3 regions of the Comamonas sp. HJ-2 genome follow, and region 1 is predicted to be linked to each of the others. Evidence: riboswitches for the same ligand, from Rfam matches in the RefSeq annotation. Region 1 holds a riboswitch; each other region holds the start of a gene.
What was found. A riboswitch is a leader RNA that binds a small molecule or an ion and turns the genes downstream of it on or off. The one in region 1 is predicted to bind glycine.
Positions count from the first base shown of each region.

Region 2: another riboswitch for glycine. It lies ahead of ACWGXF_RS23800 (D-amino acid dehydrogenase); the one in region 1 lies ahead of ACWGXF_RS07990 (trimeric intracellular cation channel family protein).
Region 3: another riboswitch for glycine. It lies ahead of gcvT (glycine cleavage system aminomethyltransferase GcvT); the one in region 1 lies ahead of ACWGXF_RS07990 (trimeric intracellular cation channel family protein).

Region 1 is NZ_JBSIFD010000008.1:13,254-16,522, reverse strand. Features, by position in the region: gene ACWGXF_RS08005 (hypothetical protein) at 1-620, opposite strand, end outside; gene ACWGXF_RS08000 (hypothetical protein) at 681-998, opposite strand; gene ACWGXF_RS07995 (hypothetical protein) at 917-1,336, opposite strand; glycine riboswitch at 1,762-1,854, shown strand; glycine riboswitch at 1,868-1,987, shown strand; gene ACWGXF_RS07990 (trimeric intracellular cation channel family protein) at 2,040-2,705, shown strand; gene mnmC (FAD-dependent 5-carboxymethylaminomethyl-2-thiouridine(34) oxidoreductase MnmC) at 2,871-3,269, shown strand, end outside.
Region 2 is NZ_JBSIFD010000049.1:2,752-6,020, reverse strand. Features, by position in the region: gene ACWGXF_RS23810 (AraC family transcriptional regulator) at 1-473, shown strand, start outside; partial or broken gene ACWGXF_RS23805 (amidohydrolase) at 476-1,389, shown strand; glycine riboswitch at 1,400-1,489, shown strand; glycine riboswitch at 1,490-1,602, shown strand; gene ACWGXF_RS23800 (D-amino acid dehydrogenase) at 1,664-2,938, shown strand; gene ACWGXF_RS23795 (trimeric intracellular cation channel family protein) at 3,056-3,269, opposite strand, start outside.
Region 3 is NZ_JBSIFD010000013.1:98,415-101,683, reverse strand. Features, by position in the region: gene ACWGXF_RS12480 (MBL fold metallo-hydrolase) at 1-826, shown strand, start outside; gene ACWGXF_RS12475 (energy transducer TonB) at 840-1,430, shown strand; glycine riboswitch at 1,519-1,629, shown strand; glycine riboswitch at 1,649-1,774, shown strand; gene gcvT (glycine cleavage system aminomethyltransferase GcvT) at 1,839-2,975, shown strand; gene gcvH (glycine cleavage system protein GcvH) at 3,098-3,269, shown strand, end outside.

The sequences.
Region 1 (3,269 bases):
AACACACCCTCCTCAAGTACATCCGCACGGGCGACGTGGCCGCTGAGTATGCCTACCACCTGCTCTGGCGTAAGTCCGAAGTAGTTGCTGCACTGTTCTCTGGCCCAGTAGTTCACTTGCCTGATGTGAAGGCACTCTTGTCTACGTGGACCGGATTGAGCCCGGACCTGCATACGCTCTTCATCACTTGATCTCCAGAATTCGTCTTCCTCTTCAGCCAGCACATCCATGTCCTCCACCGCAGCGAAGAACGCACCAAAGCTGCGTATGTAGAGGGGGATCACCTGATCGAAAACATACTTCAGGTCGGCTCCATTTTTCGCAGAATTGAATTCGACAGTCATGTAGTCTTCAAGGCATGGAAGCGCCTCTGAATTTCGCCGATACCTCCGGCTTAAAAGTCCAATTTCAAGGCCACTGACCTCCTCGTGAAGTCGATAGCTCACTTCATGGATAGGCCAATCGGGGCGGTCTTCAAATGTGATGACATCCACATTCGCCAGCCCCCAAGGCGCAGGAAGCAAAGACAAACTCTGGCATAGCTTTGCGTAGATTTCAGCAGGACTTTCGTCAAAATCGAATACTCTGCAAACCCTGACAACGTTGGACGTATTTTTCATTTTCTCCGCTGCCGGACATTCATTCCGCTCGGACAGACCGAGTGGACTCCGAAATTCAATCTACGCTTTTCTGCCGCGCTTTTTCGCTCTGGCATCTGCAGGCAAGTACCGCTCGGCATACACACCATTTGGGTTCAGCACGGTCGCGGAACGATTCATGCGATGCCTTCTCCGAATTCGGATCGCTGAATCGGAAGGGGCGGAACGAAAAACCTGCACTCTCAGGGCGCCTCGAATGAGCCAATGCACGTTCCAGCCCAGATTACCGCTGGGGGCGTTGTTGCACAAATTGCCGGCTAAGGTGAGGTCCTGCGGCGCGGCGAGGATGCGCGTGGTGACGAAGCCGCGAACGACGACGACGTTCTGCACGCGCGCCATGACCATGTTGATGCCGCCGGTGCCGAGGCAGCGCCCCGTGGCGGGGTCATTGCCGGGGTCGGCCGCTCCGCTTTCAGAGACCAGAAGAATCTGTAGGCGTCTTCGCCATCAAGCCAGATACGTTCAATCGGGAAGCATGGCGTTTCTTCCGGTGGAAGCCGGTCCGGCGGCGGAGCCTGCGCCGGCTGCAACCGCACATCGGTCGCTGTCTCCTGCTTCTCGCGCAGTATCCGCTCACGCTCTTGCTGGCGCAGCAGCTCCTGCGCGGCGCTCTCCTGTTCGGCACTGTTTTTCGTTTGTGCGGACGCCGGCACCATCAGCGCCAGCAGGCCGAACAAGGCCCAACGCGCCTGTCGAAGCCAATCTCCCATCCCATCTCCTTTTGCAAGCGTGTGGAGACACGCTGCCTGCACGAACGCCGGGGTTCGCCGTGACCGTTTGATCTAAAGTGGGCAAGGATAGGAACGGACTCGATCGAGCGGTATAAGAAGATTCTTAAAAATGGCCGTGGGGATGCGCCGGTACGGCGCAGCGCTGGCCAAACGAAGTGCAACGGCCTTCGTTGCGACGAGCTTTGCGCTTTTTGGCCTTTGATGTCGCGCGTATGAGTTTTTCATGGCGGGCGGCTTCACAGACGAAGACGCGGGCTTGTGCGAGCCATGGCGGGTTCAGACCGGCCTTCCGCTCCCCCAGCCGGCAGCCGCAGAACCACATCAATACAGGTATTAACCCGAATAGAGTCGCTGAAACTGGCTAAAATCGCGCCCATCCCGCGGGAGAGCGGAGCCTTTCAAGGGTTCCCGCCGAAGGCGCAAACTCCCATAATCGCTCAGGCAATAAGTACCGCAGGTGGGTCTGACAGGACCCGGATATCGCCAACTGGAGAGCAGCCCGCAACCACAAGTCTGCAGGGCTCACCGAAGGGGCAAGCATGTCCACCGCGAAGGTGCTCATGCGCAACTCTCAGGTAAAAGGACAGCGGGAGAGGCAAGCCGGACACTCCCGCCGATGTGAGTGGCTGGTCTATTTTCAAGTGCCTTCATGCTTCCTTCCGTCTCTTTGCTGGACTCGTTCCAGGCCTCCAACTTCACCGTCATGCTGGTCATCTATCTGGTGGCCATTACCGCCGAAGCCATGTCCGGCGCACTCGCCGCAGGCAGGCGCAATATGGATATCTTCGGCGTCGTCGTCATCGCCTTTGTCACTGCCCTGGGAGGCGGCACCATCCGCGACATGGTGCTGGGCCACTACCCCATCGGCTGGACCCAACACCCTGAATATGTGTATCTGGTCATCAGCTTCGGTCTGCTGACCACCGTGATTGCACGCCATATGCACAGGCTCAAGCAGGTGTTTCTGCTGCTGGACGCCATGGGCCTGATCGCCTTTTCGCTGATCGGCTGCAATACCGCGCTGGAGCTGGGCTACCCCACCATCGTCATCATCATGGCCGGCATGATTACCGGCATCAGCGGCGGCATCTTGCGCGATGTGCTCTGCAACCAGGTCCCCGTGGTGTTCCGCCGCGAGCTGTATGCCAGCGTGTCGCTGTCGGTATGCCTGATGTTCCTGGGCCTGCGCTATCTGGATGTCAGCCCCAATATCAGCACCATCGTGTGTTTTGCCGGCGGCCTGGCCTTCCGTCTGGCCGCCATTCGTTTCAAATGGCGTCTGCCGGTTTTCTCGTACCAGCAGCGCTGGGAGTGATCGAGACTCCCCCCTGTGGCGCTGCGCGCCTTCCCCCCTCTCTTGCTACGCAGGAGGGGGACTCAGCCATCGCTGCGGGGCGGCCCTTGCTTGGCTGCTCTGAACTAGACTGCGCCATGCATCACCCATGTAGTTTCACTTTCCATGTCTGAACCGATCACATGGATGCCGGATGGCACCCCCTATAGTTCCAGATTCGGCGATCGCTATCACAGCGAGTTCGGCGGCCTCGACCAGGCCCGCCAGGTTTTTCTCGGTGGCTGCGATCTGCCAGTTGCCTGGGCCGATGCAGCGCAGTGGCGCATTCTGGAAACCGGCTTTGGCTTCGGCCTGAATTTCCTGGTCACATGGGCGGCATGGAAGGCCGATCCCAGACGCCCGCGCATTCTGCATTTTGTCTCGGTGGAGGCCTACCCTGTCTCGCGCGAGGATCTGCTCGCGTTTTTGCCGGCCGATGAGGTACTGCGCGCGCTTGGCGAACAACTGGCCGAGCAATGGTGGGGACTGCTGCCGGGCGTGCATCGCCTTTCCTTTGATGACGGCCAGGTGCTGCTGACGCTCTAT
Region 2 (3,269 bases), on a different contig from region 1:
CGTTGGACCTGTTGTTCCAGGAAGCCTTTGACGAAAAGTGTGGTCGGCAAGCTGCGCTGGACCTGTTGATGGAATACCTGCTCATCTTGTTGCTGCGCCACCTGCTTGACATTTCATCGGTCACCACCGGCATCCTGGCGGCGCTGGGCGACCCACGTTTGTCCAAAGCGGTCACGTCCATGCACGACCGGCCCGGCCATGCATGGACGCTGGAATCGTTGGCCGAAACCGCAGGCATGTCGCGCGCACGCTTTGCCAATCACTTTCGAGAGGTGTCGGGCCTGACCGCGCTCGACTACCTCACGGCCTGGCGCATCACAGTAGTCAAGGGTTTGCTCAAACGAGGCAAGCCGCTCAAGTCCATTGCGCCCATGGTGGGTTACGCCAGCGCTGTAGCGCTTACCCGCGCTTTCACCCACCGCGTCGGCATGCCGCCACTTGCCTGGCTGCAAACGCACACCGATCAGGACTGAGGCTGCCCCATGCCAGTTGCCATGCGGGTTTGATGCATGCCTGCGGCCACGACGGACACACCGCAATGCTGCTGGCTGCGGCCGAACATATTGCAAAGTCCACCACGTTTGATGGCACGCTGAATTTGATCTTTCAGCCCGCTGAAGAAAGCTTGGGGGGGCGCGCAAGATGATTGAAGACGGCCTGTTTGACCGCTTCCCCTGCGACGCAATCTTTGCCATGCACAACCTGCCGGGCTTTCGGCCAGGTCAGTTGTTATTGCGCGAAGGCGCAACCATGGCGTCCAGCGAAAACATTCTGGTGCACATTGAAGGTAAAGGCGGCCATGGTGCCATGCCGCACCAGAGTGCTGACCCGGTCGTTGCGGGTTCGGCAATTGTCATGGCGCTACAAACCATCGTTTCACGCAACGTACCCCCACTGCACATGGCCGTGATCACGGTCGGCTCTTTTCAGTCGGGTGTGGTCAACAACGTCATCCCCCAAAACGCCACGTTAAAGCTTAGCGTACGGGCGCTGGATCGGGATGTGCGAGAGTTGTTGCGCAATCGCATTGTGGAGCTCGTTGAGTTACAGGCGAAAAGTTTTGGCGTGACCGCAAAAGTCGAGTTTTTGCCCGGTTACCCGGTGCTGGTCAATACCCCTATTGAGACGGGAATAGCCCGCGAAGTGGCGGTGGCGTTGGTAGGCGCAGATAACGTGGTGCTCCAAACTGAACCGCTCACCGCCAGTGAAGACTTCGCCTACATGCTCGACAAAGTGCCAGGCAGCTATCTATTCATCGGGAATGGCGATGCAACTAACGGAGGTCACGGGGCCTGCATGGTGCACAACCCCAATTACGATTTTGAAGACCGCAACATACCTGTGGGTGCTGCGTTCTGGGTCGCGTTGACTGAGCGCTTTCTGGCGTAGTTTTTTTATGAAATTCAGATCGGGAGAGATCGCGTTAAATCGCGACGCCGAAGGAGCAACCACCCCGGAAACTCTCAGGCAAAAGGACCGGTTTGAATCGTTGATATCTCTGAAGAGTTGCTGGTCTTAGTCACCCGGCACACCGCAGGAGCAAGTGGTTGCATTGAACACGATGGACCACGAATCTCTCAGGTTCTAAACAGAGGGGGTGCACCAGCCATGCACAGGGCTTGTTGGTGCTCAACACTTTGACGTTTTTGAAAGCTCATTCACTATGAAAACAATCGCAGTTATTGGCGGCGGCATCACGGGCGTCACAACAGCTTATGCCTTGGCAAAACGCGGCTTTTCCGTTACCTTGTTTGAACGCCATCGCTATGCTGCGATGGAAACATCATTCGCAAACGGAGGGCAACTCTCTGCATCTAATGCAGAAGTTTGGACGCATTGGTCCACCATCCTCAAAGGGCTAAAGTGGATGCTCAAAAGTGATGCGCCGCTGCTGGTCAACCCAGCACCTACGTGGCACAAACTCTCCTGGTTTGCAGAGTTCATTGCTGCGATGCCCCATTACGAGCGCAACACGGTTGAGACAGCTCGCTTAGCAGTCGCAGCCCGCAAACACTTGTTTACTTGGGCGCAGGAAGAAGGCATTGATTTCGACCTGAAGAAGGAAGGCATCCTGCACATTTACCGTGACAAAAAAGGGTTCGACCATGCAGGCAAAGTGTCAGTCATGCTGGCCAAGGGGGGCCTACCTCGCTATGCCGTGACCCCAGCTGAAATGAAAGCCATCGAGCCGACATTGGCAGGCACCTACTACGGTGGCTACTTCACTGAGAGCGATTCCACGGGAGACATTCACAAATTCACCAATGGACTAGCAAATGCGGCATCACGACTCGGCGTGCACACGCTGTATGGTCAAGATGTGACGTCGATTCAAAGCGATGGCCAACAAGCTGTCATCACCGTGACACAACAAGACGCCACCCCAAGCCTGCATACCTTTGATAGCGTGGTGGTGTGTGCAGGAGTGGGCAGCCGTGACTTTGCAGCTCAGCTAGGCGATCGCGTGAACATCTACCCCGTCAAAGGCTACTCCATCACCGTCAACTTGAACGATGAAGAAAGTCAATTGGGTGCCCCCACCGTGAGCTTACTGGATGACGAAACCAAGTTGGTCACCAGCCGCTTAGGCCTCAACCGTTTCCGCGTTGCAGGCACTGCCGAATTCAATGGCGTGAACCGTGACATTCGCGCAGACCGCATCCGCCCATTGATTGAATGGGTGGAACAATGTTTTCCCCGCGTTAACACACGCTCTGTAGTGCCTTGGGCAGGCTTGCGCCCTATGATGCCCAACATGATGCCTCGGGTGGGTCAAGGTAGAACTCCCAATGTTTTTTACAACACCGGGCATGGGCACTTGGGTTGGACGTTATCAGCCGTGACAGCTGAGCTGGTGTCAGACACCATCGTCAAAGCTGCAGCAAAGAAATCAGGATATTCAATGAACTTGCATGCAGTTGCTGCTGGCAACATTTAGAGTTCAAAATAATAAGCAGTAGGGGTCTTGCGGCTCTCTACTGCTTTTTTTCTTAACTTAGTTGGTGATTTTCTAAAAAATTAAACAACCTCATCATTGGTTATAGTTTTTTAACATTCAAGCCCGCCAAGCCGGCAGTTGCCAGTTGCGCCACAGTGCCAGTGCGCGAAGGCACACAGTAACAAATAAGCACCCCAGTAAGGCCATCCAGTCTGGAGCATCTAATGTCCAAAGGACCACGTAAGTCCAGCCACCAGCAAAAGAACACACCGCGTAGGGGCGGTGGTCTTTGAAAGCCGTGGGAATTTCATTGCAAACCATGTCACGCAGC
Region 3 (3,269 bases), on a different contig from region 1:
GCTGATGAAGCTGCGCGGCGGCTGGTGGTTGACGGACCCCGTGTTTTCCGAGCGCGCCTCGCCGCTATCGTTTGCCGGCCCCAAGCGCTTTCATGCCCCGCCGATTGCCCTGGACGAGTTGCCTGCCTTGCGCGGCGTGCTGCTCTCGCATGACCACTACGACCATCTGGACCGCGCCACCATTCGCGTGCTCGCACCCAAGGTGGGAGTTTTTCTCTGCCCCTTGGGAGTGGGAGACAGACTGGTGGCCTGGGGCGTGCCGGCCGACAAGATCGTGCAGCACGACTGGTGGCAGGGCAGCGAGGTCGACGGCCTGCGCTTCACGGCCACGCCGGCCCAGCATTTCTCGGGACGCAGCCTGCGCGACGGCAACCGCACGCTCTGGGCGTCCTGGACCATAGAAGATCGCCAGGCCGACAGGCCGCTGCGCGTCTTCTTCAGCGGCGATGGCGGCTACTTCGACGGTTTTGCCGAAATCGGCAGGCACTTCGGCCCCTTCGATGTCACATTGATGGAGACTGGCGCCTACGACGCCCACTGGCCCTATGTCCATATGCATCCGGCGCAGACCGTGCAGGCACACCGGGATCTCGGCGGCCAATGGCTGCTGCCCATACACAACGGCACTTTCAACCTCGCCATGCATGCCTGGTGGGACCCCTTCGAGCAGATCCTGAGTCTGGGCAGGCAGCACGGCATAGAGATCGCCACGCCCATGATGGGCGAGCGCCTGGACCTGAACGCTCCGCATGCGGGCTCGGCCTGGTGGCGCGTCTGCGCCGAGGCCGACAGCAAGGGACTGGATCTGCGCCCCGCGCAACCCTGAAGGTGCAACCCGCATGGCCGACAATGTCCTCATGGACATTTCGCGCACCTCACACCTTGCCGCCGCCTGCGCCGCGTCTCTGACCGCCTTGCTGCTCGGGGCCTGCTCCCACCTCTTCGATGGCAGCCAGCCCAAGCAACCGCCGAATGCCGGCATCTCGAGCACAGTTTCCGGGCAGCCGGAGCCGACGCCGGCTCCGCCACTGGACACGCAGCACAGGCGGCCACAGAGCATGGAATGGCCTGCCTGGATCAAGGCAGACTGCACACCCCCCGCCCATCTCGATCGGCAACCGCAGCCACGCCGCCACACCACGCCTTTCATCAGCGCCCACTGGTTTCCGAACGGGCTGGAGACCACGGTGGTCTTCCGCCTGGAAGTCACGGCCCAGGGCGAACTCGGCCGTGTGGCCTACCAGCCCGCCGATACCGATCCCCGCATCGTGAAGTCCATCATGCGCTCGCTCGAACGCTGGAAGTTCAAGCCCGGCATGCGCCAGGGCCAGCCCGTGACGTCCTGCTTCGAGCAGCCCTACCAACTGGTGTTTCCGCGCCAGGAGATCGATGTTCCTCGAACGCCCGCCATGAACACAGAACCGCAGTGAGACCGCAAGCTCAATTCCAGCGATCTGTGCTCGAAAACCCCAGAATCCATCCGATTCGGTGGTGCAAGCCCCTTGCCCACCGCTAGAATCGCCAAGGTCAGGAGAGAGTGCCTGCAGCTTGAAGCTGCCTCGCACCGCCGAAGGCGCAGACCCCCAACCCGGTGTCAAAACGCTCAGGCAAAAGGACTGACAAGCGCTGCAAGGTGTGCAAACCTGCAGCGTCCCTTGCTGGAGAGAGATGCAGGCCGTCATTTCGTATGTGCGCCGGCATCCACCGAAGGAGCAAACTGCCCGATGCAATGCGTGCAGTGAATCTCTCAGGTAAAGCGGACAGCAGGGCAAGCCCGCCACGCATGGCCCAGCCATGCATGGCCACTCATTTTGGTTTGACCACCGGAGCGCTTGCCTGTGACTGCTGCTGACACCTCTTCCGATCTGCGTTCCACACCGCTGTTTGCACTGCACCAGAAACTGGGTGCCCGCATGGTGCCGTTTGCCGGCTACGCCATGCCCGTGCAATACCCTCAAGGCCTGATGGCCGAGCATCTGCACACGCGCAAGGCTGCCGGCCTGTTCGATGTCTCGCACATGGGCCAGTTGCTGTTGCGCGGCCCCGATGCCGCCGCCGCGCTCGAATCGCTGATGCCCGTCGATGTCATGGACCTGGGCCTGCACAAGCAGCGCTACGGTCTGCTGCTCGATGAACAAGGCGGAATTCTCGACGACCTGATGTTCGTCAACCGCGGCGAAGATCTGTTCCTCATCGTCAACGGCGCCTGCAAAGAGGCCGATATCGCTCATATCCAGAACCGCATCGCCAGCCGCTGCGAGGTCGCCCCATTGCCCGATCGCGCCCTGCTGGCCCTGCAAGGTCCGCAAGCTGCCACAGCCCTCTCGCGCCTGATTCCTGGAGTGACGCAACTGGTATTCATGACCGGCAACCACTTCGACTGGCAAGGCCATGCGCTCTACATCACGCGCAGCGGCTATACGGGCGAGGACGGTTTCGAAATCTCCCTGCCCGGCGAAGCTGCCGAAGCCTTTGCCGAAGCGCTGCTGGCACAGCCCGAGGTGGCCCCCATCGGTCTGGGCGCGCGCAACTCGCTGCGCCTTGAAGCCGGACTTTGCCTGTACGGCAACGACATCGACACCAGCACCACGCCGGTCGAAGCCGCGCTGAACTGGGCCATGCAGAAGGTTCGCCGCACCGGCGGCGAGCGCGAGGGCGGTTTTCCCGGTGCGGCCATCGTGCTGGAGCAATTGCAGAACCCTCAGTCGCTGCGCCGCAAGCGCGTGGGCCTGATCGCGCTGGAACGCATTCCCGTGCGCGAGCCCGCCGTGCTGGAAAACATGGACGGACAGCATATCGGCCACATCACCAGCGGCCTGCTCAGCCCTACGCTCAACCAGCCTGTGGCGCTGGCCTATGTCGAGCCCGACTATGCCGCCATCGATACGGAAATCTTCGCCATGGTGCGCGGCAAGCCCGTGCCCATGAAAGTGGTCGCCACGCCCTTCGTTCCCACCCGCTACTACCGCGGCTAGGTCTGCCGCCGCGCATGAGACGGGCCAGTTTGCCAAACAGCGGCCAGAACACCGCTAAAGTGCGAGCTGGACCTTTCTCAAACAACACCCGATTCCCCTGAATCCCCCATCTGGAGCCTTCCATGAGCATCAAGTATTCCAAAGAACACGAATGGATCAACGCCGCTGACACCAATGCCGCCATCGTCGGCATCACCGTACACGCACAGGATGCACTGGGCGATGTGGTGTTTGTGGACCTGCCTGCCGTGGGCTCCACCTTCAAGGCCGGCGATGTGGCTGGCGTGGTCGAGT